One region of the Mycobacterium shinjukuense genome, then DNA from elsewhere that is predicted to be linked to it. Evidence: riboswitches for the same ligand, from Rfam matches in the RefSeq annotation. Region 1 holds a riboswitch; the other holds the start of a gene.
The links. A riboswitch is a leader RNA that binds a small molecule or an ion and turns the genes downstream of it on or off. The one in region 1 is predicted to bind magnesium.

Region 1 (14,983 bases):
TGATGTTCCAGACCAAGCCTGTTCGCTAGCTTCGGGTCGGCGCCATAGACCAAGTCCCCACAGCACGGGTGACGCAGTGCCGCGAAATGCACCCGGATCTGGTGTGTCCGACCAGTTTCCAGTTGAACGTCCAACAGGCTGGCGGCGACGAAGGCCTCCAGGGTGTCGTAGTGGGTGATGCTGTGTCGGCCCTTCCTGGTGACCGCGAACTTCCACTCATGCCCGGGGTGCCGGCCGATCGGCGCGTCGATTGTTCCGCTGGACGGATCCGGATGTCCTTGCACCAGCGCGTGATACCGCTTGTCGACCAGGCGATGCTTGAACGCCCGCTTGAGCGCCGTATAGGCGCGCTCGGAGATCGCGACCACCATCACCCCGGAGGTGCCGACGTCCAGCCGATGGACGATGCCCTGCCGCTCGTGCACGCCGGAGGTGGTGATGCGGTACCCGGCCGCCGCCAGGCCACCCAGCACCGTGGTTCCGGTCCAGCCCACCGACGCGTGCGCCGCCACCGCGGCGGGCTTGTCGACGGCGACGATGTCGTCGTCGGAATACAGGATGGTCATGCCCTCGATCTCGACGGGGGTGTTCTCCAACGGCGCCGGCGACTCGGGCAGCCGCACCTGCAACCAGGCACCGGATTTCAGGCGGTCGGACTTTGCCGCCTGCACGCCGTCCACTACCACCCCGCCGTCTTCGGCGATGGCCGCCGCGGCGCTGCGGGACAGTCCCAGCAGGCGCGCCAGCCCGGCGTCGACCCGCATGCCCGCCAAACCCTCCGGCACGGGCATCAGGCGATCGGTCGACAAGCGCCGCTCTCCCCCGCCATCGGGTGGGGGTACCTCCCGCTTGTGGGGGCGTGTCCCCACCCAGTTGTGTGGGCGTGCCCCCACCGCATCGCTGCGCTCCGCATCGTCGTCGGCGGTCATCAGCGTTGGTCGGCCTTGCGCCGACCCACCGTGTCGAAATCGAAGCCGAACATGGACAGCACGACAAGCAGGACAGCGCCGCCAACCACGGACGGATCGGCCACGTTGAACACCGGCCACCAACCGACCGACAAGAAGTCCACCACGTGCCCGCGCAGCGGCCCCGGCGCCCGGAAGAAACGATCGACCAGGTTGCCCAGCGCGCCGCCCAGGATCATCCCGAGCCCCAGGGCCCACCAGGGTGACACCAGCCGACGTCCCATCCAGACGATGCCGGCCACCACGGCCGTGGCGATCAGCGTCAACACCCAGGTGTAGCCGGTCGCCATCGAGAACGCGGCCCCCGAATTACGCACCAAAGTCCAGGTCACCGTGTCGCCGATGATCGACACCGGCTGGCCAGGGGGCAGCAGCTTGACGGCCAACACCTTGGTGACCACGTCGAGCGCCAGCACAAACGCCGCGACCGACAGCAGCAGCCGCAGCCGCCTCGGGGGTGCCGGTGGCCCGTCAGCTTCGGGTTCCGCGGCCTCGCCGGCATCGCCGGCCGACGTCAGGGGATCAGCAGATCCGGTTGGTTCGTCAGACACGCTCCCATCATCCCTCAGCGGCAACGGCACCCCCGCACACGGCCGCGCGGGCAGCACATGCGAGATGATCCGATCATGGGCCGGCTCACCGTCATTGCCACCGGAGGGACGATAGCGACCAGCACCGGCGCCGACGGGGTGCGCCGGCCGACCCGCCGCGGCGCGGACCTGACCGCCGGCCTCGACGGCGATCACGCCGTCGACGTCATCGACCTGATGGCCGTCGACAGCTCACAGCTGACGCCGGCCGATTGGGATCGGATGCGCGACGCGGTGCAGACGGCGATTGGTGACGGCGCCGAGGGCGTGGTCGTGCTGCACGGCACCGACACGATGGAGGAGAGCGCGCTGTGGCTCGACCTCACCTACCGGGGCACCGCCCCGGTCGTGCTGACTGGGGCCATGCGCAGCGCCGACGCCCCCGACACCGACGGTCCGGCCAACATTCGCGACGCCTTGGCGGTGGCGGCCAGCCCGGCGGCCCGTGACCTTGGTGTTCTGCTGTGTTTCGCGGGGCGGGTGTTGCAGCCGTTGGGCCTGCGCAAGGTGGCCACCGACGACCTGAGCGGCTTCGCTGGGGAGCTGCTCGGCAGCGTCACGGACTGGAGGGCACCGGGTGTGACGATGACACGCCCCAAGTCGCGGCCGTATCTCGGCGACCTGCGCGCCGCCGAGGCGCCGCGGGTCGACATCGTCGCGGCCTACCTGGGCAGTGACACGGTGGCCCTGGACGCCTGCGTGGCCGCCGGCGCCCGGGCGGTGGTCCTCGAGGCGCTGGGCTCGGGCAACGCCGGTGCGGCGGTGGTCGACGGCGTGCGCCGGCATTGCCGCAACGGCGTCGTGATCGCCGTATCGACCCGAGTGGCCGGTGGACGGGTCGGCGCGAGCTACGGCCCGGGGCGCGATCTCGTGGACGCCGGCGCCGTGATGGTGCCGCGGCTGCCCCCGTCGCAGACCCGGGTGCTGCTGATGGCCGCGCTGGCGGCCAAGCTACCCGCAGCCGAGGTCATCGCCCGCTGGGGCTGAGGCTTCGGTGGACTCCTCCACCCGCAGCCGACCGACGTAATCGGGCCAGTCCAGGCTGTCGACCGGGTTGGCGGTCGTGAGGTCGCGTGTATCGATGGCGAACGTCCGGGCCGACCCGGGGCCCGAACCGCGGGTTTCGAACCGGACCGTGACCACGCCGTGGCCCGCCCCCTGCACCCAGCCGTGCCCGAACTCGCGGTGGGCGACGTCGTCGCCGACCCGCCACGACAACGGGTCCTCAGCCACCTTGTCCGTCAGCGGATGGGCCTCTTCCGAGGTCCTCGAAACCAGCTCCAGATCCGGAAACAGCGATTCTTGGCGCACGTCGCGCAGGCCCGAAAACCCAACCCCTAGAAGGCGAATAGGCCCGATCCGAACGGGATCCAGCAGTAGCCGCCGGGCCACCGCCACCAACGCGGCGGCCTCGGCCGTCGCGTAGGGCAAGGTCGCTGACCGGGTCAGCGTGCTCATGTCGGATTTCTTCAGCTTCACGGTGACGGTGCGGGCACCGCGGCCGTCGCGCAGCAGGCGTTGGTGAGCGTGCTCGGCGATGGGCTCGATCGCCGCGCGCAGCTGATCCAAGGTGGTCAGGTCGACGGCGAAGGTGGACTCGGCGCTGATTTGCTTGGCTTCGGCACGTTCGGCGACGGGGCGGTCGTCGACACCGCGGGCCAGCCGGTGCAGCGCGGGCCCAACGGTCGGGCCCAGGATGTTGGCCGCCTCGGCGTCGGTCAACGCGGCCAGCTGCCCGATCGTCTCGATGCCGAGTCGATGCAGCTTCTCCTCGGCGACCGGACCGATGCCCCACAGCCGCCGCACCGGTAACGCGCCGAGCAACGCCTGTTCGTCGGCACGGCGGACCACTCGAATCCCGTCGGGCTTGGCCAGGCCGGAGGCTATCTTGGCGATCTGCTTGCCCGAGCCCGCACCGACCGACGCGATCAGACCCGTCTCCTCGCGCACCCGTCGCCGTAACTCTTCGCAGAACGTCTCGACGTCCTCGGCCGCCGCCCCGGCAAGGTACGGCGGCTCGCCGAACGCCTCGTCGAAGGACAGCTGCTCGACCACGGGCACCAGGCTGCGCACGGTGTCGAAGACCCGACGGCTGGCCACCCCGTAGACCACTCCGCGTGGCGGCAGCACCACCGCGGTCACACCGACCAGCCGGCGGGCCTGATGCATCGGCATGGCCGAGCGGGCACCGAACACCCGCGCTTCATAGCTCGCCCCGGCCACCACACCACGGCCGCCCAGCCCGCCGACCAGCACCGGCCGGCCCCGTAGGGTCGGCCGGGTCAGCTGTTCGACGGAGGCGAAGAACCCGTCCATGTCCAGGTGCAGCACCCAGCGCGACTCCACACCCGTTGATGCTATTTCTGGGTGTCGGGCTAACGTCTTTGCCATGGCGATGAACCTCGTGCACCGGTTGTGCTGCAGCTCGAACCGCTGGGCGAGGCAGGTCGAGGCCCAGGTGTTGCCATGGGTGCTCGCCGATGTGCAGTTGGGCGACAACACGCTCGAGATCGGACCGGGATACGGCGCATTTCTGCGGGTCCTGATCGACAAGACAGCGAAGCTCACCGCGGTCGAGATCGATTCGCCGATGGCTCAGCGGCTGCAGCGGCTCTACGGAGACCGGGCTCGCATCATCCTCGGCGACGGCACCGACACCGGGTTGCCGGCCGGGGAGTTCAGCTCGGTGGTGTCCTTCACGATGCTGCACCACGTCCCGACCGCGGACCTGCAAGACCGCCTGTTCGCCGAGGCCTTCCGGGTGCTCCGCCCCGGCGGTGTCTTCGCCGGCAGCGACGGCGTGCCGTCGTTGCTGTTCGGCCTTTTGCACTTCCGCGACACCTACACCCCCGTTGCACCCCAGACCCTGCCGGATCGCTTGCGGGCAACGGGATTTCGCGACGTTCACGTCGAAGTCCGCGCCGGCAGGCAGCGCTGGCGCGCGGTGAAACCGCGACCCTAAGCGAAGCCCTTTCCGGGTGCTAATTGCCGCTGTCAGCCAGTTGTTGCGGCTGCGCTATCGCCCATTCGATGTATCGGTCGATTCCCTCCCAAATACCGACGCGCGGGTCAAATCCTATGCTTTTGGCCAACGAAATATCCGCAGGATATCGAGAAACCTCCCCCGGACGTGGCTGACCCTGGGTGACTCGGGTGTGGAATCTCTGTGCAATATATTCCGCGATATCCCGCACGCTGGTATTGGTTCCGCTCGCAAAGTTGATTGCCCGGCCCTTGAGGCTTGGCACCGCCAGCACCAGCCGGTATGCCCGGACAATATCGCTCACATGGAGATAGTCTCTGGTTGCGATTCCCTCACCGAAGACCGTCAGGTCTTCCCCGGCCAGAGCTTGCCGCACGAGTCGAGGAATTAACGCACCGAATGTTCCGCTTTTCTGGCGCTCGCCGAAAATGTTGAAGGGCCGAACGATGGTGATATCCATATCGTAGGAACGGTAGTACGAGTAGCAGAGCCTGTCCGCCGCCGCTTTCGACGCCCCGTACGGGCTGTTCGGCCTCATCTCGGCCGTTTCGTCGAGAAGCGCGTCTGGGCCGAGGTCATGCCCATCGCCGTACACCTCGCAGGTCGATGCGTAGATCACTCGAGATTGGTGTCGGCGCGCCGCCTCCAGCACGTTGTAGGTGCCCATGACATTCGTGTCGAGGAAACTCTTCGGATCGTGCAGTGACCTGTCGACGTTGACGTTCGCCGCCAGGTGGAAGACAACATCGTGATCACGCACCGTTTTACTGGTCAGCTCGGGGTCGGTGATGGAGCCGAAGACGATGTCGGCGCGCTCATTCTCCGCGAAAATCCGGGTGTTTCGTTTGGCCGCAATCGAGAGCGTATTGAGCACGGTCACGTGATGTCCCATCGCGAGCAGGGCCTCCGAAAGGTGGCTTCCCTGGAAACCCGCACCGCCAGTCACAAGTATTCTCACCGCACGATGCTCCCCGTCGCTTTCATCGGATCTCGCGGCTCACACCTTACTGCTCGGCAACGGCGGGCGTTCACGAGCCAAAGCGGGCCGACGGCAGCGCAGTGGTCCGTGGATGTGATAGGTAGACTACGGGCCAAACAACCTGCAACTGCCGCATTTTCAGGCGGGTGTGCCCACGCACGGGGCGCGCCGCAACGACAAGGAAAGCAACGTGTGTGCGTCCAACACCGGGTCCGCTGCTTGGACTCAAGTGATCGTTGCAACACCTGACCTTGGAGGTGCTGCATGGATTACGAGATGGGGTTTCGGGGTACTGGTGTCCATCTGGATGCTGAGTCGGCCGGGTTGGTACGGGAGAGGTTCTGGGCGGCGCTAGGGTCGGGGCTCTCGCCGACGTCGGCGGCCACGGTTGCCGGTGTTGCTGGCGCGACAGGCCGCAAGTGGGCCAAAAGCGCCGGGTATCAAACCGACAAAGGGCACTTCGGCACCCGGTACTCCCAACAGGTCAAAGACGCGTTTTGGGTCGCGCTGCACGCGGGTGCGACGCCGACGCAGGCGGCGGTGTTAGCTGGCGTGTCGGAACACACCGCGCGGCGCTGGGTCGATCAGGCTGGCTATGTGCCAAGAACACCTATTGCCGCTGTTCAAGAGCCTGTGGTCGTGTCGCGGGCGATGTCGTTTGTCGAACGCTGCCGTCTAGAAGAGCTGTTTGTGTCGGGGTATTCGCAAGCCGACGCCGCCCGCCTGCTGGGCCGGTCTCGCTCGACGATCAGCCGGGAGGTGCGTCGAGGAATGACCGGCTGTGGTTATCGCGCCGGGTTCGCCCAGGACGCCGTCGAAGCGGCCCGAGCGCGGCCCAAGGGGCGCAAGCTGGAGTCCAATCCGGCGCTGCTGGCCGAGGTTGTGCGACGCTTGGAAAAGCGGCACAGCCCTGAGCAGATCGCGGCCCGGCTGCGCGAAGACTTTCCCGACAATCCGGAGATGTGGGTGTCTCACGAGACGATCTACCAGGCCCTGTACGTGCAGCCCCGCGGAGAACTGGCCCGCCAGGTCAAAGCTGCGCTACGCACCGGACGCATCAAACGAAAACAGCAGGGCCGCAACCCGGTTGAGAGACGTAGCCGGTTCAAGGACGGAATGATCAACATCAGTGAGCGGCCGGCCGAGGCCGACGACCGCGCCATCCCCGGACACTGGGAAGGCGATCTGATCATCGGCAAAGACCAGGCCTCCCAGATCGGCACCCTGGTCGAGCGCACCACCGGATTCGTGATCCTGCTGCACCTGCCCGAGGATCGCACCGCAGCCACCGTCGCCGAAGCGATGACCGCCAAAATCCCCGAGATCCCCGACGTGCTGCGCCTGTCGCTGACCTGGGATCAAGGCAGCGAGATGGCCCTGCACACCAAGATCACCGAGGCCACCGGGTTGCCGATCTACTTTTGCGACCCACACAGCCCCTGGCAACGCGGCACCAACGAGAACACCAACGGCCTGCTTCGCCAGTACTTCCCCAAAGGCACCGACCTGTCCTTCCACGGACCTGGGATCCTTGACAACGTCGCCGCCGAACTCAACGCCCGTCCCCGCAAGCGCCTCGGCTGGCGTACCCCCGCCGAAGAACTCCACCGACTACTGTCAGACCCGTCCACTTTTGTTGCAGCGACCGCCTGAATCCAAGCTGCCGTCGACCGGTTCGGTGCCCGCTGCGCGACCGAAATCCGCCAGCAGGTTGCCGCGTGGTGCGCACATCCAGCCCTGTCCGAGCTGGTCGGCATGTTCGGCGGCGCCATGCCGCGCGGACCCAGCCTCGCCTCGCGGCTGACGCTGCTGGACGAGTTCAGCGCCGTGTGGGATTACCGGGGCCGGGCACGATCCGGCGCTGCCGGCCCGGTGCACAGCCAGGACGCGGCCGGAGCGGCCAGGTGGCTGATTCCGCGCCTGAACCTGCCGGCCGCCCGGCTGGAGAAGATCACCACGCTGGCCGGTGAACTCGGCCTCACCGACGAATCCCGTCCGGCGGGAACGGATTTCGATCACATGCTGGTGATCGGCGGGGGGCGCTACACCAACCTGCTGCGGGTCCGCTACGCCCGCGAGATGGCGGCTGGCCGGCGTGTCGGTCACCTGGTGCTGGCCGCCGCGTCGCGACGGCTGCTGGACTCCGAACAGGACGCGGTCGCCGCATGCGCTTCCGGGGCCCGCACCGAATTCGACCTGCTGGTGGCGGCCGCGGGCGACGCGTTGGGGCTGGACATCCGGGACGTGGCCAAGCACGCGCGCCAACGAGTCGACCGGCCCCAACGCGACCGGACGGTGTGGCGTTTCCCGTCTAACAGCAACGATCTTGGCGTGCCGATCACCCTGCTCGAGACGCCGTCGCCAGATCCGGACAACCGTCGGGCCAATTCCGGGGACAGCTACACCTTCGCCGCGCGGACGGCGGGCATGCACCGATCGACGTGTCTGCTGGTGACCGGTCAGCCGGTGGTCCGCTACCTCCACTTCGAGGCCTTGCGAACCCTGACGCTGCCATTGGGAATTCGCGTGGAGTCGGCGGGCTTCGGCGTGGACCGATACAACAGGCTCACCGAGACAGACCAGCGGCACCCGGCCAAGCTGCTGCAGGAGGTCCGCTCGACGATCCGATCCGCCCGGGCGCTGATCGAGCGGATCGAGGGCGTGGCATGCCGCGGTTAGGTCGCGGGCGGGTGCCCGTCAGCCGGTGATGGTGCACGGCGTTGCCGGCGGGTAGGTGCCCGACACCGGTCGCGGCCGTCCCCGCGGCGGCCATGGTTGCAGACCCATGTTGGCCAGATACCGCACCGGGCTGGTGTGGCCGCCGTCGACGTGAACCTCGAAATGTAGGTAACCGTCTGCTGAATCGGCTTCCCGACCGATCGCACCGATGCGGGCGCCCGCGTCGATTCGATCGGCGACGCCAATGCCCCGCCGGTCGTCGGATCGGAACACATAGACGGTGTCGACGTTCCCGGTGGAGATCGTCACCGACCACAGTCCGTTGTCGTCGAGATTGTCTGCGCGACAAACGATTCCGGATGTAACGGCATGTATCGGAGTGCCCGGCTGGGCGGCGAAGTCGACGCCGGGGTGAAAGGCATCCGCTCGGGGTCCATACCCGCAACCGACCGCCAGTTGGTCCCGGTCGATGGGCAGCCGCGTCCCCGGTTCGGCAGGGTCGAAGTCTCCGCGGCGGCGCCGCCGGTAGTCGGCGATCAACAGGTCGATCTCGTCGGATGCGTAACCGAACAACAGGGCCCGGTCATAGGGAACGCCGAAGTTCAATCGACAGTCCGGGTCCAGCCTGCGGTAGTGCTCGACCTTGGCGATCCGCTCAGCGAGGCTGGCCCACCCGGTGTGCACCAGCCGAATCTCATTCACTAGCCCGATGCCACCGTGCTCGGTGATGTTGGCGGGCCAGTGCGGGTTGTGGATTGCCCGGGTTCCCGCGCGCAATCCCGGGTGCCAGCGCCAAAATGGCCCGCGTACCGATTCCCCGGTTCCCATGATCGGGATCATGTCCGGGTAATCGGGGTCATCCCAGGTGGGAATCATCGGACACATCAGCGCCGCCACGTCGTCCGGTGTGCCCGCCAGGACGTCGCGGATATCGACGTCGGCCTCGACCACCTGATCGGAATCGATCATCACGATCCAATCGGGGCGGCAGAAATCGGCCATTCGATACATCAATTCCAGCCCGGGCGGCTCCGGGATCAGCCACGCCGTTGCCGGCAGATCCGAACGGGCGTGGACCACGTTCGTCACCGCAGGGTGCTGGGCCAAGATTTGGGCGGTGTTGTCGGTGCTGCGGTCCTCGATCACGTAGATGTCATCACACCAGCCGGACAACGAGTCCAAAACTCGGGGCAACACATCGGCACCGTTCTGCACACGGAACAGCCCCAGAATCCGCATCGTCCCCTCCGTTCACCCACGTCGGGCAGCCGCTTCATCCTTGGCGATGCACACCCGCACACCGTCGCCGATCTCCACCGGATCGGCCGGCTCACCGAATTCGAAGCTGGTGGCCAGGATTTCGCCGGCGATCAGGTCACGGTGGGTGAGCGCCCAGTCTCGGCGCCCGGCGGGCACCGACATCACCACCCGGATGCGGTCGGAAACATCGAGGCCGGTCGACTTGCGTAGCTCCTGCAGCTCGCGGATGCGATCCTTGGCCCAGCCCTCGGCCTCCAGCTCGGGTGTCACCGTGCCGTCCAGGACGACAAGGCCGACGCCGTCGGGCAGGGCCACCGTGAACTCCGGATCGGCCGCCACCAGCCGGGAGCTGTATTCCTCGGGCCGCAGCAGCGCCGGACCCGCCGTCAGGGTGCCGTCGGGGTTGACGACGCCTTCACCGGCCTTGACCGCCTTGATGGCGGCCTGAACGTCCTTGCCCAGCCGGGGCCCGGCCGCGCGGGCGTTGACGGTGAGCTCGAAGCGGCCATAGGTGTCGATCGCGTCGGTCAGCTCGACCTGCTTGACGTTGAGTTCGTCACCGATCAGATCTGTGAAGGGCTTCAGCCGTTGCGGGTTCTTCACTGCCACAGTTAACTTCGGCAACGGCAGGCGCACCCGCAGCTTCTTGGCCTTGCGCAGCGAGGACGCCGCCGAGCACACTTCCCGGACCTGGTCCATGACGTCTACCAGGTCGGTGTCCGCGGGCAGCTCGCCGGCCTGTGGCCAGTCCGTCAGATGCACCGAACGCCCGCCCGTGAGTCCACGCCAGATGACCTCGGTGGTCAACGGCAGCAGCGGCGCGGCCAGCCGCGCGGTCACCTCCAGCACGGTATGCAGCGTGTCAATTGCGTCGCCGTCCTCTTCCCAGAACCGTGACCGCGACCGTCGCACATACCAATTCGTCAACGCCTCGGTAAACTGCCGCAGCTGGTCGCAGGCCCCGGAGATGTCGCACACCTCCATCGCCTGGCTGAGATCGTCGCGCAGCGCGGCCAACTTGGCCAGGATGTAGCGATCCAGCACATGCGGCGAATCGGTGCGCCAGGCACCGACCTTGGGTGCGTAGAGGACCAGGAAGCTGTAGGCGTTCCACAACGGCAGCAACACCTGCCGCGCGCCGTCACGGATACCCTGTTCGGTGACAATCAGGTTGCCGCCACGCAGAATCGGTGACGCCATCAGGAACCATCGCATGGCATCGGAGCCGTCGCGCTCGAAAACCTCGGTCACGTCCGGGTAGTTGCGCAGCGACTTGCTCATCTTCTGACCGTCCGAACCGAGCACGATCCCATGCGCCACACAGGTTTTGAATGCTGGTCGGTCGAACAGCGCGGTAGCCAGCACATGCAGCGTGTAAAACCAGCCACGCGTCTGCCCGATGTACTCGACGATGAAATCGCCGGGATAGTGACCCTGGAACCACTCCTCGTTCTCGAACGGGTAGTGCACCTGGGCGTACGGCATGGAGCCCGAGTCGAACCACACGTCGAGCACGTCGGGGATGCGGCGCATCGTGCTACGGCCGGTGGGATCGTCGGGGTTGGGGCGGGTGAGTTCGTCGATGTAGGGCCGGTGCAAATTGGTTGGCCGCACCCCGAAGTCGCGCTCCAGCTCGTCGAGGCTGCCGTACACGTCGATGCGCGGATAGGCCGGGTCGTCGGACTTCCACACCGGGATTGGCGTGCCCCAGTAGCGGTTTCGCGAGATCGACCAGTCACGAGCGCCCTGCAGCCACTTGCCGAACTGGCCGTCCTTGACGTGGTCGGGATACCAGGTGATCTGCCGGTTCAGTTCCACCATGCGGTCCCGGAATTTGGTCACCGTGACAAACCATGACGACACCGCCCGGTAGATCAGCGGGTTACGGCAGCGCCAGCAGTGCGGGTAGGGGTGCTCGTAGGTTTCGTGGCGGAGCAACACCGCGCCGTTGGCCGCCGCCGGCCCGCTCCGGTATTTCAGATCCCGGATGATGTCCGGGTTGGCGTCAAAAACATGCTGTCCCTGGTAATCCGGGACGGTGGCGTCGAATCGCCCCTTGGAGTCGACCGGGGTGACCGGCACGATACCGACCGGGTCGGTGGTGGCCATGTCGTCCTCGCCGTAGGCCGGTGCCATGTGCACAATGCCGGTGCCGTCCTCGGTGGTCACGAAGTCACCCGAGAGCACTCGAAAAGCGTTGGGCGAGTCCATGAAATACGCGAAAGGAGGCAGATACCGAGCGCCCAGCAGCTGGGCGCCGCGGTAGCTGCCGAGCACCTCGGGCTCATCGCCGAGTTCGCGCGCGTAGGCGGCCAGCCGTGCCTGCGCCAGCACCACACGACGATCACCGGCCCTGACCTGTACATAGGTCACGTCGGGATGGACGGCCACCGCGAGGTTCGCCGGCAGGGTCCACGGTGTGGTCGTCCACACCAACAGGTAGGCGCCGTCAAGTTCGCCGTCCACCACCTTCAAGCCGACCGTGATCGCGGGGTCTTGGCGGCTTTGGTAGATGTCGTCGTCCATCCGCAGTTCGTGATTGGACAACGGGGTCTCGTCGCGCCAGCAGTAGGGCAACACCCGGTAGCCCTCATAGGCCAGGCCCTTGTCCCACAGCTGTTTGAACGCCCAGATCACCGACTCCATGTAGGACCGATCGAGTGTCTTGTAGTCGTTGTCGAAGTCGACCCAGCGGGCCTGGCGGGTCACATATGCCTGCCACTCGTCGGTGTAGCGCAACACCGACGCCCGGCAGGCGTCGTTGAACGCGGCGATGCCCATGGTGTCGATCTGGGACTTGTCGGTGATGCCCAGTTGGCGTTCGACTTCGAGTTCGGCGGGCAGCCCGTGGGTGTCCCAGCCGAAGCGGCGCTCCACCTTATAGCCGCGCATGGTGCGATACCTCGGCACGATGTCCTTGACGTAACCGGTGAGCAGGTGCCCATAGTGCGGCAGGCCGTTGGCAAATGGGGGCCCGTCGTAGAAGACGTACTCCGGCGCACCCTCCCGGCGGGCGATGCTGGCACGGAAGGTGTCGTCGCGGAACCAGTGGTCAAGGACCTCGAGCTCGAGTGCCGGGAAGTCGGGTGCCCCGCCGGCCGGCTTCGGATACGCCCGGCGGTCAGCGTTCTCGGTCAAAGTGCGTCGTCTCCCTGTGCCGTTAACGGCGCTGCGCGCCTGTGCTCAGGCCCGGGGACGACGCCACGCTGGTGTGCGAACGCCGCGGTACCACCCCGCTTGCCACGCTCACGCGTGACCGCTCGACTGCGGGCTGTGACGGGCCCACCCGTTCGGTTCTACTGGGCCAGGCTGGCTGTTCTTCCGAAGGCTTCCCGGTGATGGCCGGATCGACGCCGTTGGGTCGATTCTACCGAAGCCCCGCATACCCGAACCACGGTGGCGAGATCCCCTTCGATCACGGTGGCGGGCACACCATCGCCTGCAGCGACTTGACTCCCGCCACCGGTGGGATCGCCGGCTGGGCTTAGGCGTGGACGTCGAGCACGCCGATACGCCACAGCGCCGCGTACATGTGCCGCAGCGGAATGCTCAGCAAGCCGGCGGCGCCGTCCACCAGCGGGTCGCGGATGACGATGACCGGCCGGGTGTCACGCCGCCGCGTCACCTTCTGGGCGGCCTCGATGGGGGCCTCCTCGCGCACCACGTGCAGCCGCGGCGCGGGTGCTGCGGTTACCACTTCGTTCAAAGCTGCGGTCATGATCGCCTCCTGGACGTTTCGAAACGAGCGCTAGTGGACTGACCTGATCTGACGTGGTCCCGTCCAGAACGGTTCCAATCCAGGAAGGCTGGCTGGCGGCACGACTCAGCGGCGAACCTCGGGCCGGAGACCGGATGGGGACGAGACGGAGCCCGGATATCGATCCGGACTATCACCGGAAGTCATTCGTCCCTCACCTCCTCACGGTCATGACGCGTGCGGTACCTACACGATCCGCGCACACCAGGGGGTACCGAAATGCGGCGACTGCCGCGATCCGCACCCCACTCGTCAGAGCTTTGGCACCACACGACGTGTCCGGGAAGACCGGAAGCCACCTGGGCTCAACCCTTAAGCCGGGAGGAGCTGTCCTGACCCGGGGCGTCTCTCGACGTTCGGGGTCAGTGGCCTGTGTTCGGGTAGCCGCCTCACCTAACGAGGTGCTTGCCCGACCGATCATGCCCGACCCATGCCACTCGGTCAACGACATCGTGACCAGGTTGCCGATTTTGTGCCCATTCGGCATCCAAGTTGACAGCGGTTACCCAGGTTCCCTTCCTGCCCGGCCGCAGCTGTCGTCCGAGGTCAACGCGCCGAAAGAGCGGACGAATCCGTCGTCGACTCGAGCCCGGGCGCCGGTGGGCGCGGGCGCAGCCCGTCAAGCACCAGCGAGACCACGAAATCCGCCACCTGGGCCGCGGCGACCCCGTCGTCGGTGCTCAGCCGCCGGTGCGCCAACTGGCCCACCAGCGCCGCCAGCGTATACGCCACCATCCGGGGCGGGGCCGTTATCACCTCACCACGCTCTTGAGCGGCGACGACACCGGCCTCGATGTCGTCGATGAACCGCTCGTAGATTCCACCAAGGTGCTTTTCGAATCGGTCACCAAGCGCATGGGCGTCGCGGAACAACAACCGGACGGTGGCCCGGTCGGCTTCGAAAAACTCGAAGGTGGCCTGAACACAGGCCTGCAGGTAGGCCCGAAAGGGCACTTCTTTTCCGGTATCGCGCGCCCCGGCGTCGCGAGGCCCGGCGACCGCGGCCAGCGCCGCCGCGACATGAGCGCGCAACGCGGCCTCCTCGACGGCCATCAAGGCATGAAACAACGCGTCCTTGGAGTCGAAATACCAATAGATCAAGCCGTACGCCAGACCGGCCTGCTTGGCGATGTCTGCGACCGTGGTGGCATGAAAACCCTTGCGGGCAAAGACTTCTTTGGCCGCGGACATGATCTCGTCGCGCCGTTGCGACTTCTCGTCCTCGCTGACCGCCCGGCGTCGTCGGGTGCCGGTGTCGCTCATCGGAGATCACCGATCAACGAGCGCCTCCAACTGGCCGATGGTGTCGACGAATTCCTCGACCATGTCGAGCACCACCGTGCGCGCGGGCCGCACCCGGTCAAGCGATCCGACCACCTGGCCGACGAAGTAGGTCGCCAGCTCACGGGCCTTGGCGCCCGGATGACTGGCGGCCTGGTTGATGCGCATCTGCGGCTCGGTGACCAACGCGGTCTGCAGCGGCATGCCGAGGGGGTCGGGGCTATCGGGCCGGTCCCACTCGTCGGTCCAGGCGGTCCGCAGCATCCGCGCGGGTTTGCCGGTCAGTGACCGGGACCGCACCGTGTCCGAGGAGGTTGCGGCCAGGAACTTGTCCCTGACCACCGGGGGCGTCTCGGCTTCCTCGGTGGTCAGCCACACCGAACCGCACCACACCCCCTCGGCGCCCAGGGCCAGGGCCGCCGCGATCTGGCGGCCCCGGGCGATCCCCCCCGCGGCCAACACCGGCGTGGGCGACACCGCGTCCAC
Region 2 (14,983 bases), 320 kb from region 1:
GCGCACGCACCGGCCGCGTAAAGACCTGCCACCACGCTGCCGTCGTCGCGCAGCACCTGGCCATCCACCGAGGTGGCCAGCCCGCCGAGGGTGAACCCGGCATACATCGCCTTGCCCAGTGACATGTCGAACGCACCCCACGGTCCGTTGTCTTGCGGGGCAAGGAATTCCGGCTGTTTGTGGAAGTCGGGATCCTGGCCGCGCGCGGCGTAGCCGTTGTAGCGATCCAGCGTCGCGGCTAGGTTGCCCTCCGGGATGCCAAGTGCGGCTTCCATGTCGGCGACGGTTTCCCAGCCGTCGATCAGCGGGACCAGCGGCATCTTGGGCTGTTGCAGGTGCGCTTCGTCGACGATCAAATAGGCCGCGCTGTCCGGCTGTTCCATGATGAACCCGGCGGTCCTGGCATGATAGGAGTCCTCGGCGACGAACCGCCGCCCGAGCTTGTTGACGATGATCCCGGTGAGCAGGATCGACGGCGGGTACGGCGGCGCGGTGATGAAGATCTGGTCCATGTGCTGGGTGGCGCCGCCGGCCGACACACCCAGCCGGATGCCCAGCCCATCGTCGTAGGTGTTGCCGAGCACGAACGGCTTCTCCGCCAGCTTCGGGGTGTATTTGGCCACCATCTCCGGGTTCATCACGAATCCGCCGGCCGCGATGATCACCGACTTCGCTTTGATCGCACCGGTGTGAGCGAACCGCTTCCACCGCACCCCGATTACCGCACCCGAGCGGTCCACAACCAGCTGGGTGGCACCCGTCTCGTACCGGATCTGCACCCCCAGACTCGCTGCCCGCTTGAGCAGCAGGTCGATCACCATGCTGGCGCCACCGGTGTCACCGGGTACCGGCACCTTGTGGCCGCGCGGCGCCGGCAGCGCCATCTCCAGGAAGGGCCACACCTTCTCGTTGCCGGTGAACATCAACCCCTCGGTGTTGGGTTGAATCACCGCCTTGCCGGGAAAGTAACTGCGCTCGAACTGAAAACCCAGGCCCTCCAACCAGTTGAAATGCTCGACGCTGCCATCGCAGTAGGCGCGAATCTTGGCGTGATCAGGCTGCCGGGACACCGCGACCAGGTACTTGTACATCTCCTCGGGCGAGTCGGGGTGGCCGGTCGCCTGTTGGACCGCGGTGCCGCCACCCAGGTAGAAGTGTCCCCCGGCGAGCGCGGTGGTGCCGCCCGCCGCGGCGGCACGTTCGAGCACGAGCACGCGCGCACCGGCGGCGGCCGCGCTGACCGCCGCGCAGCCGCCGGCGATGCCGAAACCGATGACCACCGCGTCGACCTCATCCGACCAGGACGTCACCGTGTCCGCATTCACCGTCGCGGGGATGTCGGTGCTCATTGGCGCCCCTCCCCCGCACAAGCGGGCGGTGCCCCCACTGCGTCGTCACCGGCGCGGCTCACCGCTGCTCCCGCTCGATGCGGTCACAGAACGCCTTGATCTCCGGCGAGATACGCGATCTCGATGAACGGCACGCCCGCCCGGGGGGCGTGGTCGCGCAGCGCGCCACCACCGCTGTGATCACCTCCAGTTGCAAGTCTCCGAGGTATCCGCACCCACTTCCGCGCGCCAACCGGCAGGTGAGGGCTGTTTTCGTGGCGTGAACGGAAGGCTCATCGTCTCGCAGGATAGCCCAGCCCCGGGTGAACACGTTCTCATTCTGGGCCGGTGCGGTGACATCATTGCTGACTCAGGACGCCCGCCAGCAGCCGCACCTGGGTGTCGAACACCGCCTTCGGGTCGTGCAGCATGTCAACGCCGTATTGCCCGAAGACCTCGAGGCTGATCGCTCCCACGATGCCCGCCCAGAGCAAGAGGCACTTGGCGATGACCCGGTCATCGCCGGGAAAGCCGAACTGGTGCCGAATATGTTCGAAGTCCGATGACATCGGTTGTGGCGCGGGGTCGTTGGTCAGCAGGATGTCTCCGGTGGCGATCCCCGCGGCGATCGCGTCGTAGAGCGCTCCGACCACGCGGGTGCCGACGGTTCGTGACACCGGCGCGTGATATCCGGGCACCGGGGTGCCGTACAGCAGCGCCCAGCCGGCCGGGTGCGCGACGGCCCAACCGCGCACCGCGTGCGCGATAGCGATGACGTCGTCACTCCACACCTCGGCCACGGTTTCGCGGGCCCGGTCCACGGTGTCGGCCAAGTCGGAATGGGCGTCGACGAGCAGCAACGTCAGAAGCTCATCGCGGCCGGACACGTACCGGTAGAGGGCCGACGACACCATGCCCAGTTCGCGGGCGATCCCACGAAGCGACAACCCGACCGCGCCCTGATCGGCCAGGTGCCGGCGGCCGATGTCGAGGATTTTCGCCTCGATGTGTTCCCGTGAGTCCCGGCGTTTGCCCACGTGGTCAAGTCTGGCACAACCGAGATCACCGCTCTTGCTGTAGGGGTCAGGGCTGCCAGCCGCGCACGGTTATCCCAAGATCCTGGCGCACCTCGTCGCACGCTGTCCGCCAGGACACCGCCGCGGGCGATTCCCCCCAGACGCTGTTGAAGATCCCCACGATCTGCCCGGGACCCCCCTCCGGGGCCAGGTAGACCGGACCACCCGAATCGCCCCGCTGACTGGTGACGCCGCCGGACATGGTGAACCACCCGTTGTTGACGCTGTCGACGGTTCCGCAGGTTTCCCCGGTGCTGATGCCGAAATGGCAGACCGCTTGGCCGGGCGCAACCACCGCAGCCGGGTTGGAGGTCAGCGGGCGTCCGCCGGGCAGGATGGTGTTCATCGTGACGTTGTCGGCCAGCGCAATCGCCTCGTAGTCGTCGATCGACTCGTGGGTGGCCACCGTCGCGCCGCTCGGCGTGTTGTTCCGGAAGGCCGCCAGATGGCCGATGACGTTGTTGTCGCGGTCGGTAACCGTGCCGCCGCCGCGACAGTGCCCGGCGGTGAACGCCATTCGCAGCGAGGTGTCGACATACGCCAACGTACAGACGTGGTTGTCCTGGCGGATTTCCATGCCGGGGAACACCAAGATCGGACCGGCGCTCACGGTCGCCGATGCAATCCCCGAGGGGAGCACGGCGGCGGCTATCGATGCGGTGAATGCGGACAGTGCCAAGCGGCGCACCGTGGACTCCGATCCGTCGAGGCCGGCGTAGGCCAGCCACAGGTTTGAGGTTGCGAGGTCGTTGACCCCGACGGTATTCCTTTCGCGCTGCCGGGCGACCGCGTTACCGAGACGAGGCCAACGTGACCTCGCCCCGGGCTGTGCCCGGTACCCGCGGTTCCCAACCCGGTGGCCCGAAGACGTAGCCCAGCCGATCCCGCAGCCGCGTCGCCGACCGCCAGTCGCGGGCTATCGACACGTATTCGCGGGTCTGCAGCTTCCAGATGTTGAACGTGTCGACCGGCTTGGTCAGCCCGTAATGCGGTCGGAAGAGCTCAGCCTGGAAGCTGCCGAACAGGCGGTCCCAGATGATGAAGATCCCGCCATAGTTCTTGTCCAGGTAGATCTGGTCCATCCCGTGATGCACTCGGTGATGCGACGGCGTGTTGAAGACGAATTCGAACCATCGCGGCAGCTTGCCGATCCGCTCGGTGTGCACCCAGAACTGGTAGATCAAGTTCAGCGACCAACTGAAAAACACCATCCAGGGCGGAAGCCCGAGCAGCGGCAACGGGACCCACATCAGGATCTCTCCGCTGTTGTTCCACTTCTGACGCAGCGCGGTGGCGAAGTTGAAGTATTCGCTGGAGTGGTGCGCCTGGTGGGTCGCCCAGATGAGCCGCACCCGGTGGGCGATCCGGTGATAGCTGTAATAGAGCAGGTCGACACCCAGGATCGCGATCACCCAGGTGTACCACTGGCTGGCGGGGAGGTGCCAGGGCGCCACGTAGGCATAGATTGCGGTGTAGCCCAACAGGGCCAGGGCCTTCCAGCCCGCGGTGGTGGATATCGAAACCAGCCCCATCGAGATGCTGGCCAGGGAATCGCGGGTGAGGTATGCGCCCAAGGCAGGCCGTGGCTTCCCGGTGGCAGCGGTCTCGATGCTTTCCAGCTTGCGGGCCGCCGCCCATTCGAGAATCAACAGCAATAAGAAAAACGGAATGGCGAGCAGCACTGGGTCCCGCATTTCCTCGGGCACCGCTGAGAAGAACCCGGTGACGGCATCCACACCAGACAGACTACGACTCGAAGGCGCGACGGGTGAGGACTTGACAACGGCGCCGCTCGCGCTCGGGCAGTTGTTCGTCACCCCGTGGGCGCTCTTGGGGGACTTTATGCCCTACCTGCGTCGGGTATGTTCATCGCACACTTGGGCACATGACACCGGGACCACAATCCGACGCAGAACGGGGTCGGGCGATGATCACAAGACTGCGTCGCCGAACCGCGATGGTGGCCGCTGGGCTCGGCGCCGCTCTCGGGCTGGGCATCCTGCTGGTTCCAACGGTGGACGCTCATCTCACCAACGGTTCGATGTCGGAAGCGATGATGGCGGGAATCGCTGAGTTGCCAATCCCACCGATTATCCACTACGGGGCGATCGCCTACGCCCCCAGCGGCGCGTCCGGCAAGGCGTGGCACCAGCGCACCCCGGCACGCGCGGCGCAAGTCGCACTGGAAAAGTGCGGTGACAAGACTTGCAAAGTGATCAGTAGCTTCACCAGATGCGGTGCGGTCGCCTACAACGGCTCGAAATACCAAGGGGGAGCCGGCCTCACGCGCCGCGCGGCGGAAGACGACGCCATCAACCGCCTCGGCAACGGGTGGATCGTCAACTGGGCGTGCAACTAACAATCACCGGCCGCCGAGCCCAAGCCGAATTGGTCAGCGCACGCCGCTGCTCTCCCCCGTGACAGGGTCGCCCGATCCGGGGCGTGATGGCGGGCCGGGCTGTGTGGCGGACGGTATCCACCGGTACGCGTGATGTACTTACTCCCGATGCCCACGCCTACCATGAAGCGTTGGACGGCTGAAGGTCTTATGGGATGGGCTGAGCTCGAGGGAGTTTTCCACATGTGGTTGTTGCTGCCCGGTCGCCGCGCTGCCGCGGCGCTGGCCCAGATCCGTCAGGTCGTCAGCAGTTGACCCGGGTGCTGGTGATCGGCTCCGGCTTCGCGGGACTGTGGGCGGCACTGGGCGCTGCCCGGCGACTCGAAGAGCTGGCCGTACCGGCGGGAACCGTCGACATCACCGTGTTGAGCGCTAAACCGTTTCACGACATTCGTGTTCGCAACTACGAGGCCGACCTGAGCGCCTGCCGCATCCCGCTGGCCGACCTACTCGACCCCGCCGGCGTCGCGCACGTCACCGCCGAGGTGACCGCGATCGACACCGACACCCGTTGCGTCACGACCTCATGCGGTGTGACCTACGGCTACGACCGGCTGGTGCTCGCATCGGGCAGCCACCTCGTCAAACCCGGGCTACCGGGTCTGCGTGAGTTCGGGTTCGATGTCGACACCTATGACGGCGCGGTGCGGCTGCAGCACCACCTGCAGGGGCTGGCCGTCGGCCCACCGTCGCCCTCGGCGGGCACCGTCGTGGTGGTCGGTGCCGGGCTGACGGGGATCGAGGCGGCCTGCGAGCTGCCGACCAGGCTGCGGGCGCTGGGTGTGCGGCCCCGTGTGGTGCTGGTCGACCATAATCCGCTGGTCGGCTCGGATATGGGTGCATCGGCACGGCCGGTCATCGAACGGGCGTTGGCGGACAACGGCATTGAGACCAGGACGGGGGTGAGCGTGCTCGTGGTCAACCCAGACGGCGTGTTGCTGTCGTCGGGCGAGCGGCTGGCAGCGGCCACGGTGGTGTGGTGCGCGGGCATGCGGGCCAGCTCGTTGACCGAGCAATTGCCGGTGGCCCGCGACCGGCTGGGCAGGGTTGCGGTCGACGACCATCTGCGGGTGATCGGGGTGCCTTCGATGTTCGCCGCCGGTGATGTGGCCGCTGCCCGGATGGATGACGAACACATGTCGGTGATGTCGTGTCAGCACGGTCGCCCGATGGGCCGCTACGCCGGATACAACGTCATCAGCGACCTGTTCGGTGAACCGCTGCTGTCCCTTCGGATTCCTTGGTATGTCACGGTTCTCGATCTCGGTCCGGCCGGTGCGGTGTACACCGAGGGTTGGGACCGGGTGGTCGTGTCCCAAGGCGCGCCTGCCAAAGTCACCAAACGGACCATCAACACCCACCGGATCTACCCTCCGCTGAACCGAAGTCGGACGGATCTACTGGCCGCGGCCGCGCCGGATCTGCAGGACCGCCCGTGAACGAGTCGGTCTGCGCCGGTTCACCGGCATACCAGTGAACCGCGTAAATGCCTGGCTGCGAAGACAACTCGGCCACCAGCCGCTCGAGCTTGGCCGGTGTGTGGCCGTCCAACAGCAGATGCGCGGTCACCGTGACCTGGCCGCCATCGGCCCGGCCGGTGTGCATGCCCCACAGAGTGATGTCGTTGTTGCTGGTGTGTTGGACGATCTGAGCGCGGGCGTAGTTCGCGGACCTGGGGCGACAGATCACCTGGACCTGGTATGCCTGCAGGCCTTCGTCCGCCTCGACGTTGTTGTCGTGGTCGATCAGCCGGCCAAGCGGGCGCCCCACCACATGGATCGCGATCACGGTGCCGGTGGCGATCACGGTGAACACGAGGTGTCCCGAGGCGGCCAGCACACCTACCGCCGCCGAGCACCACAAGGTCGCGGCGGTGTTGAGGCCGCGGACATTGAACCCCTCGCGCAGGATGACGCCGCCACCCAGAAAGCCGATTCCGGACACCACGTAGGACGCGACCCGGGTGGGGCTGTTGTCCTCGGTGACGGCGGCGTACAGCACGAACAACGTTGCACCGGCGGCGACCAGGGCGTTGGTACGCAGCCCCGCCATGCGTGCCCGCCACTGCCGCTCCAGGCCGATCAGGGCGCCGCAGCCCAGCCCGACGGCCAGTCGGATCGCGAAATCCGCGATGGTCAGCGTGTGCATCTGGGCGCAGTTCCTTCCCGATCGCAGCGCCGACCGTGCGCTACCGACGTGGGCAAGCGCGACGTCGGGCACGGGCGGCGACGGCAGCCAACCACATGCGGGTTAACAGCAGTTGGAGTCCAAGCGAACCGGTTGGGTCGTCCCAACCACCGCGCACCCGCTATTTCGGGTGGTGCTCGATGTGTTGGGGGCAGTAGGCGGCCGATGCGATGGCGGCGAACTGGGCCGCGGCGTCCATCGACAGCCCGGGATTGTAGGTCCTGAGGTCGCTGACCAGCTGCAGGCCCGTTTCGCCGCGTGCGCACAGGGCGCACAGCGCTTGGGCGGACGCGATGGCTTGGGCTGGATCGGCGTACGTGATGCCCGCCCTGTTCAAAGCAGCCAGAAAGGCGGCATCATCGCCTTCTGGCTCGGCGTGTGCGGGCACGGCGAGAAAGATCATGGCGGCAGCGCTCAGCAGCGCCACTAGCGTTCTCATCGGACACCCACTCCCAGCATGGCGTTTCGACGCATCAGCGTGCCCATCTGGCCGCTGATGCGGTAGCAGCTTCCGCACCCGGTGCTGTGCTCCACGTCAGCGATCACCCCTTTCGACTCTGTCAACCCAACCGAGCATCGGGCAACGTGACCTTGGCATCTCCGTTGGACACGTGCACCGCGTGGATGCCGGGCTTTTTCGACAACCGTTCCAGCAGCCCATCGAGGCCGGCCTTGTCAACGTTCCAGTGCTGGACCGCGTCGGGTTGTTTCTGCAGCCGTTCGATGACGGCGTCCAGCTTGACCGGCTCGGCGTTGGGCTTGTTCCCGTGGGCGCGGGCCCGGGCGCCGCTGCCGGTGTAGATGGTGGGAGCCGCGGCGCCCAGGGCACCTCCGGTCATGCTCCCCAGGGCCATCTGGCCGATCAGGCCCGCCGGGATCTCCGCCGCGGGGGCGGCGGTCAGGTTGGTGGCCGGCAACGTGTTGGCCACCAGCCTGACCGCCGGGGTCGCCGAGGCCCAGCTGGGCGGCACCGAGAGGTCGCCCACCAGGTTCGCTTGACCCAGACCCGCGGATGGGGCATGGGCCAGGCCCGCGCTGAGCCCCGGCCGCAGCCCCAGCCCGGCCCCCAACGACGACTTGGGAACCTCGGGAGGAACGGGGGGTTGCCAGAACACCTTGAACTCCGTCATGCCCAGGTTGGGAGCGCTCATCGTGTCGTTGGCCCACGTGCTGAACTTGGTGACGTTGGCTGCGAGGCCGAACAAGCTCTGGTATGTCGTTGCGCCCGATGGCCCGAAGACGGAGTTGATGAGTTGGCTCATGAGTTGGGTGTATGCGGTGCTGAGGTTGGCCAGGTCCTGCAGGATCGTCGGGATGATGTCGAACGGAAACTGCGCTGCGGCGCTCGACAGCGCGCTGGCCACCGCGGCGGTGCTGCTCTCCAGCCCGGTCGCCTGGCCCACGGCCGCCGCCTGGCCGGCGAGTCCGGCGGCGTTGGTGGTGGGCGGCGGCGCCGTGAACGGTGTCAGCCGGGCGGCGGTCGCCGAGGAGCCCGCATAGCCCAACATGGCGGCGGTGTCCTGCGCCCACATTTCGCCGTATTCGGCTTCGGTGGCCGCAATCGCCGCGGTGTTCTGCCCGAAAATGTTGGTCGCCACCAGCGACATGAGCTGGCTGCGGTTGGCCGCGATCAGCGGCGGTGGCACCACCGCGGCGTACGCGGCCTCGTAGGCGCTCACCGCGGCCCTGGCCTGGTTGGCGGCTGCCTTGGCCTGCGCCGAGGTGGTCGACAGCCAGCTCACAAACGGTGCGGCCGCGGCCGCCATCGCGGCTGACGAGGTGCCCGTCCATGACTCCGCGACCAGGCCCTCGACGATCGAGCCGTAGGAGGCCGCCGTGGACTGCAATTCGGCCGCCAGGCCATCCCAGGCAGCGGCAGCGGCCAGCATCGGGCCGGCGCCTGGACCTGAATACATCTCGCCGGAGGTGATCTCCGGTGGCTGCAACCCGAAATCCATTGCCTTTACCTTCCTAACTAGCCGCGGTCACGTCGGCCATCGCCAGAGCACTCCCAAACCACTCGCGCGTCGCCGCGGCCCGGGGGCCGGGTGTCGGATGAATCCGGGCGGTCCCGGCGCACTGTGCGGCCGGGAGTGCCGACACCTTATCGGCGGCGACCGGAACCACGCGGGTTGTCGGAGCCGCGCCGTTCGCCGCACCGGGCGCGCTCGCAGCCGTCTGCTGGTGTGTCGTCAGCAAAGGCATGTGTCCTTCTCCTTGTCGGGGCAAACGCCCGGTCGGCTCGCGCACCTCAGTCGGCCGGTATGACGATGATGGTGGCTGTGCTGGCAACGTCGTCGGCGACCGAGCCACCCGCGATGCGGGCACCGCCGGCGCCGGCGGAGCGCGCCGCCGTTCCGGCCAGCGCGCGTCCGGCCAGACTCGACAGGGCCATCTCGCCGAACAAGACTCCCGGGGCTTCGGCGGCCGCGGGACCGGCGCCGGCGCTGGCGCCCGGCAATACCGACGCCATCGCCCTGGCCACCGGTGCGGCCGCAGTCCAGCTCGGCGGTACCGACAGCGATCCGACATAGATTGCTCGGGCGATGCCTCCGCTCGCCCCGCCGCCAAGGGGCTTGATATCGGCGATGTATCCGCCACGCAGCGGCGCCAACGGGGAAAACACCCCGGCGGCGGCTTTCGGGCTGAGTAAGGCGGCCACACCCGGGGCGTTTTGCGCCAAGCCGAGGATCTGACCGAACGTCAGCCACCAGCCGCCGGGTATGGCGCCCAGCCCGATGATGCTGTATGGCCCGGTGAGGTTCGCCAATAGGGTGCTGATGCTCTGCAGCACGGTGTCCCAACCCGCGCCGGAAGACGTCGTCGCCAGGCCTTGCAGGGTGGTCGGCAGCAGGCTGATGAATTGGGAGAGCTGCGACTGGATGTCGGCAGCGGTCGAGGCGGCGAGCGTTTGTGCCACCGCCGCCGCCTGGCCGGCCGCGCTGGCTGGGTTGGTCGTCTGTGGTGGCTCGCTGAACGGGGCCAACTGCGCGGCCGCCGCCGAGGAGCCCGCATAGCCATACATGGCGGCAGCATCCTGGGCCCACATTTCCAGGTATTGGGCTTCGGTCGCCGCGATTGCCGGGGTGTTTTGCCCGAATATGTTGGTGGCGATCAACGACATGAGCAACGCACGGTTGGCCTCGATCACCGGGGGAGGAACCGTGGCGGCAAACGCCGTTTCATAGGCACCCGCGGCGAGCTTGGCCTGGGTGGCGGCCTGCTCGGCCTGGGCGGCGGTGGCGCTGAGCCACGCCACGTATGGAGCGGCCGCGGCCGCCATGGCGATCGCGGACGGACCGGTCCACGATCCGACGGTCAGGCCCTCGACGGTGGAGCCATACGATGCCGCGGTGGAGTGCAGGCCCGCTGCCAACTCGTCCCAAGCCGCGGCCGCGGCCAACATCGGTCCCGAGCCCGGACCCATATACATCCGGCCCGAGTTGATTTCCGGCGGTAGCGCCCCGAAGTCCATATCTGTTACCTCCGGTCCCTATATGGCCGCCATGGTAATCACGGCCTGGTAGTTCTGCACACAATTTGAGCCGGATCTCATGGAACTCACCCGATGTCCAAATCATCATCTAGGTGCTGATCCCAAATATTTAATGACCGCGCACCCGTGCACCCGTTATCCGATGAGCCCGTCACGACTTGTTTTCCTCCCCTGCGCAGATTTCCCCGACCCGATATGCAAACATGCTGTACAACGTTTATTTGCATCGCGTTCCGCCCAGGTAAGAGCAGCGTAAACAGTACGTGTCACCCCTTGCCGACTAGCTGTGAGAGCTTCTTTAAACAATCGTCACTGGACGCTTATAAGGCCAGGTCGCAGCAGTAGCGACCAGCCGCATTCACTATCGCTATCGCCACTATTCTGCTCTCGTCCAATTCTGAATTATGCGACGCGCTCTTTTCGCGGCCCGTGACGATTCGATGCCAAAAATATAACGACATTTCGAGTGCGCCAATAGGTTTGACGAGTGATCACCATCTCGCGGAAACACCAATACCTGGCGACACCACGCTCGATGGCTATCGTGTCCGCGGCGCCGATTGGGTGGCGACTGCCGATCTGAAGGCTGGCACCGAAAGATGGCTCCGTGGGTGCCGACGTCGCCGACGTGGTAGCTGACCGTCATACCGTGCTCTCCTAACGTGAGGCAGCCTACGCACGACGGCGACCCTGGGTACGCGAGTACGCCTGCGAACTGACTGCCCAGTTGCTGAGAACTTTCCGGCAGGCCGCCCTATCCGGCGGCGGGCGGTCGTGCGACGAAGGTCGGACGGAAACCGTACTGGGGGACGGCGCGGCCGAAGTGCTGGCCGGCCGCGTTGCCGAAGGGCACCCCGGGCATGCCGGCCGGCCCCGCGGGAGGGGGTGCCACCATGGGTGTGCCACCCAACGTCGAGCCCAGGGGACCGTGCAGCGGCGCGGCGGCGGTCCAGCTTGGCGGCACCGACAGCGTGCCGACGGCGGCCGCGTTGCCTACGCCGGCCGACACGGCGCCGCCGAGTCCGCTCGGTCCGGCGATGCCCGCGAGCGGGCCTGCCAGCGCGCCGGTGGCAGCCTCGCCGAGGGCTTCCCCGGCCATGCTTGCCGCCGTCCCACCGCCGATCAGACCCAGCAGCGGGGCGAGTATGGTGGCCGGCGCCATGCCGAGCCCGGACGACGTCACGGTGTTCCAGAAGTTCGAATTGGGTTGCAACACGGCCCAGATTTCATGCCAGATCGATCCGGTGCCCAGCGTGCCCAGGATGCCCGCCGGCCCGGACGACGCCGGTCCGGTCGACGACGCGAGTCCTTGCAGGACGGTCGGCACCGCGGAGATCAGCTGGGACAGCGTCGACTGCTGGGTGCCCGCCGCCGCGCCGCTGGCTTGGGCGACCGCGGCCGCCTGGGCGGCCAGGCCGCTGGGGTTGGTTATCCGCGGGGGCTCGACAAACGGGCTCAACCGCGTGGCCGCGGCCGAGGAACCGGCGTAGCCGTACATGGCCATGCCGTCTTGGGCCCACATTTCGGCGTACTGAGCCTCGGTGGCGGCGATCGCCGGGGTGTTTTGCCCGAATATGTTGGTGGCGACCAGCGCCATCAGCTGGGCACGGTTGGCCGCCACCACCGGTGGAGGCACCGTTGCCGCAAAGGCGGCTTCGTAGGCGGCCACGGCCGCCTCGGCTTGTAGGGCCGTTTGCTCGGCTTGGACGGCTGTGCTGCTCAGCCATGCCGTATACGGTGCGACCGCGGCGGCCATCGATGCCGATGCCGGGCCGTACCATTCTTCGCCGGTCAGCGCGCAGAGCACCGCGCCACAGGACAACGCGGTGGCACGTAGCTCCGCGGCCAGGCCGTGCCAGGCCGATGCGGCGGCCAGCATCGGGCCCGAGCCGGCGCCCGAATACATGCGCGTGGAATTGATTTCGGGCGGCAATGTTGCAAAATCCAGGGCGGCGGTCATCGTCGGCCTCCTCGTTTAGCTGACGGCGTTGGCGGCTTCGGTAGCCGCATAGGAACCGGCACCGGCACCCAAGATCGCGACGAACGGCTCGTGGATTGCCATCGCCTGAGCACCCACCGTCTGGTACCGGGCGCCCTGGGTGCCGAATTGCGTTGCGGTCAAGACCGATACGTCATCGGTGGCAGCAGCAGCCAGACCTGTGGTCGCGGGTGCGGCGGCATTTTGGGCGGCCGTGGCCGCTCCGACACGGGGCAACTGACCCGGGGCCGTTGCCAGGGCAGCTGGCTGGGTGGTGACCAATGACATCGGGCTTCTCCTGCCGGAAGACCCGAACCAGGGGCCGATGTGGCGATTTCGCTGGCAAATTCCGCGCGCCCGCTGCACACCCCCCTAGCGCAGGGGTGCGGATCGGAGAATGGCGTTGAGCCAGTTCAGATTGCGTGAACGGCGCCCAGGTCGGATCGGAACGAAATGATCGTCGATCTCGAATAGGAACTATCGCCGGAACTCATTTCGCTCTCACCTCCTCGGGGCCAGGGCACGCGGGGGTGCCGGTGGCTTGCACATCAGGGGTGGGGGCCCAATTGAAACATAGGGCGCGGCACCCCTCTCGTCAGAGCTTTGGCACCACACGGCGTATCCGGGCTGGCCCGGAAGCCACTTGGGCTCAACCCTTAAGCCGGGAAGAGCTGTCCTGACCCTGGGCGTCTTTCGACGTTCGAGGTCAGTGGCCTATATCCGTGCAGACGCCTCACCTAGCGAGGTGCATGCACAGGCCATCGTGGCACCCCCGACGGTTCGAGTCAACCCAAACACGCTGGCTCATCAGGGGCGCGTGGGTGAGCCGCCCCACCCGGAGCGGCAACGGCCGGCTGGTCCGGCCCGTGACGTAGCGATGGGGATCCGCAACCACGCCCGCACACCGCTGCCCGCCGCCGCCGACAATTTGGCCGTCGCGCAGGGACTTTCGCCGTAAACCAGCCAGCGCTGTCGTCGCGTCTGACGGATCGTCGTCCTGCCGCGGCGGGTCACACAGGTATCCGGATCTGAGCCTTGCGCTCCGTCGGCGACGTCACTATCCCGCGGCGGGCGGGCGCGCCATGATCGTCGGCCGGAATCCGTATCGAGGACCACTGCCGAAGCTGTACGAGGCGCTGGTGGCCGGGACGCCCGGCAGACCGGGCATGCCCGCACCGGCCTGGGGGGCGGCAACGGTGCTGGTCGCGCCGGCGCCGGAGGGTGTGGCTCCGGCGGGATTTGCCGCCTCGACGGCCGTCGTCCAGTTCGGCGGAACAGACAGGCGCCCGACCATGGCCGCCTTGTTCGCGCCGGCGATGACCGCCCCCAAGCCCGATCGGGCGACCGTCGCCCCCATCGACGCGGCATCGGGATAACCGACGTCCATGGGTGCGACGAGGACCTGCGGCGCCCCGTCGAGAGCCACCGAGTTGATGTCCGCCAGTGCAGCCGTGACGGCGGGCATGATTAGCCCGGGAGCCACGTATCCGGCTGACATGACACCGTTCACCACGTTGGAGTTCAGGAAGATCCCGTAGGGGTTCCCGTCGTTTCCGTCCAGGAAGTTCAGCATGTCGGCGAGCAGGCCCGCCCCGGGAATGGCGTCCAGCGGCGCAGCCACGGCCGACGGTGACGCGAGTCCTTGCAAGCTCGCCGGCACCGCGGACATGAGCAGCGGCACGTCCGTCTGCGTGCGGCCGCCCACGGCGGCACCGGCCGCGTGGGCGACCGCCGCGGCCTGGCCGGCCTGCCCGGACGGGTTGGTGGTCGCCGCGGGTTCGGAAAACGGTGTCAGAGCGGAGGCCTGCGCGGAGCTAGCCGCATACCCGTACATGGCCGTCGCATCCTGAGCCCACATTTCGGCGTATTCGGCCTCGGTAGCCGCGATCGCGGGTGTGTTGATGCCCAGAAAATTGGTGGCCACCAACGCGATCAACCGGGCACGGTTGGCGGCGACCACCGCCGGCGGCACCGTCATGGCAAACGCGGCCTCAAAGGCCGCCGCAGCCGCCGCGGCCTGACTGGCGGTCTGCGCGGCCCGCAGGCCCGTGACGCTCATCCACGTCACATACGGGGCGACCGCGGCCGCCATCGCCGCCGACGCCCGCCCCAGCCAGCCCTCACCGATCAACCCCGAAATCACCGACTCGTAGGCCGCCGCGGTCACCTGCATTTCGGTGGCGACTGCGTCCCAGGCCGTCACGGCGGCCAGCATCGGCGCCGAGCCTGGCCCCGAATACATGCGCAGGGAGTTGACTTCAGGAGGGAGCGCTCCGAAATCCATTGCCAGCACCTCGATTAACCGACCTCTCACCGATCGCCCAGGTGGCGGGTGGTCCCCCGGCCGTCATCCAGCGGCTGGGGGGCGTCCCATGATCGTCGGCCGGAATCCGTAACGCGGAGCGTTGCCGAAGCTGTGCCCAAACACCGCGGGCATCCCGGGCACCCCGGGCATGCCCGCTGCCGCCTCTGGGACGGTCGCGGAGCTGGTCCAGCCGCCGCCCGGTGCCGCGGCGCCGG

Region 2: it holds a riboswitch for magnesium, as region 1 does, so the genes downstream of both, G6N20_RS06890 (PE family protein) here and G6N20_RS08215 (Rv1535 family protein) in region 1, are expected to answer to the same signal.

Annotation. Positions count from the first base shown of each region.
Region 1 is NZ_AP022575.1:1,841,994-1,856,976, forward strand. Features, by position in the region: gene G6N20_RS08165 (RluA family pseudouridine synthase) at 1-791, opposite strand, end outside; gene lspA (signal peptidase II) at 929-1,519, opposite strand; gene G6N20_RS08175 (asparaginase) at 1,577-2,545, shown strand; gene G6N20_RS08180 (DNA polymerase IV) at 2,510-3,949, opposite strand; gene G6N20_RS08185 (class I SAM-dependent methyltransferase) at 3,948-4,520, shown strand; gene G6N20_RS08190 (dTDP-glucose 4,6-dehydratase) at 4,540-5,499, opposite strand; partial or broken gene G6N20_RS08195 (IS30 family transposase) at 6,018-7,173, shown strand; gene G6N20_RS08200 (hypothetical protein) at 7,174-8,199, shown strand; gene G6N20_RS08205 (peptidoglycan DD-metalloendopeptidase family protein) at 8,218-9,438, opposite strand; gene ileS (isoleucine--tRNA ligase) at 9,451-12,597, opposite strand; gene G6N20_RS08215 (Rv1535 family protein) at 12,944-13,177, opposite strand; M-box (ykoK) riboswitch at 13,454-13,624, opposite strand; gene G6N20_RS08220 (TetR/AcrR family transcriptional regulator) at 13,763-14,479, opposite strand; gene G6N20_RS08225 (NAD(P)H-dependent flavin oxidoreductase) at 14,486-14,983, opposite strand, start outside.
Region 2 is NZ_AP022575.1:1,523,456-1,538,438, forward strand. Features, by position in the region: gene G6N20_RS06830 (FAD-binding protein) at 1-1,349, opposite strand, end outside; gene G6N20_RS06835 (TetR/AcrR family transcriptional regulator) at 1,688-2,365, opposite strand; gene G6N20_RS06840 (Rv1815 family serine proteinase) at 2,412-3,092, opposite strand; gene G6N20_RS06845 (sterol desaturase family protein) at 3,196-4,140, opposite strand; gene G6N20_RS06850 (DUF4189 domain-containing protein) at 4,332-4,763, shown strand; gene G6N20_RS06855 (NAD(P)/FAD-dependent oxidoreductase) at 5,054-6,241, shown strand; gene G6N20_RS06860 (MgtC/SapB family protein) at 6,153-6,950, opposite strand; gene G6N20_RS06865 (DUF732 domain-containing protein) at 7,111-7,428, opposite strand; gene G6N20_RS21745 (hypothetical protein) at 7,425-7,553, opposite strand; gene G6N20_RS06870 (PPE family protein) at 7,550-8,947, opposite strand; gene G6N20_RS06880 (PPE family protein) at 9,241-10,464, opposite strand; gene G6N20_RS06885 (PPE family protein) at 11,240-12,445, opposite strand; gene G6N20_RS06890 (PE family protein) at 12,461-12,751, opposite strand; M-box (ykoK) riboswitch at 13,044-13,215, opposite strand; gene G6N20_RS06895 (PPE family protein) at 13,521-14,747, opposite strand; gene G6N20_RS06900 (PPE family protein) at 14,811-14,983, opposite strand, start outside.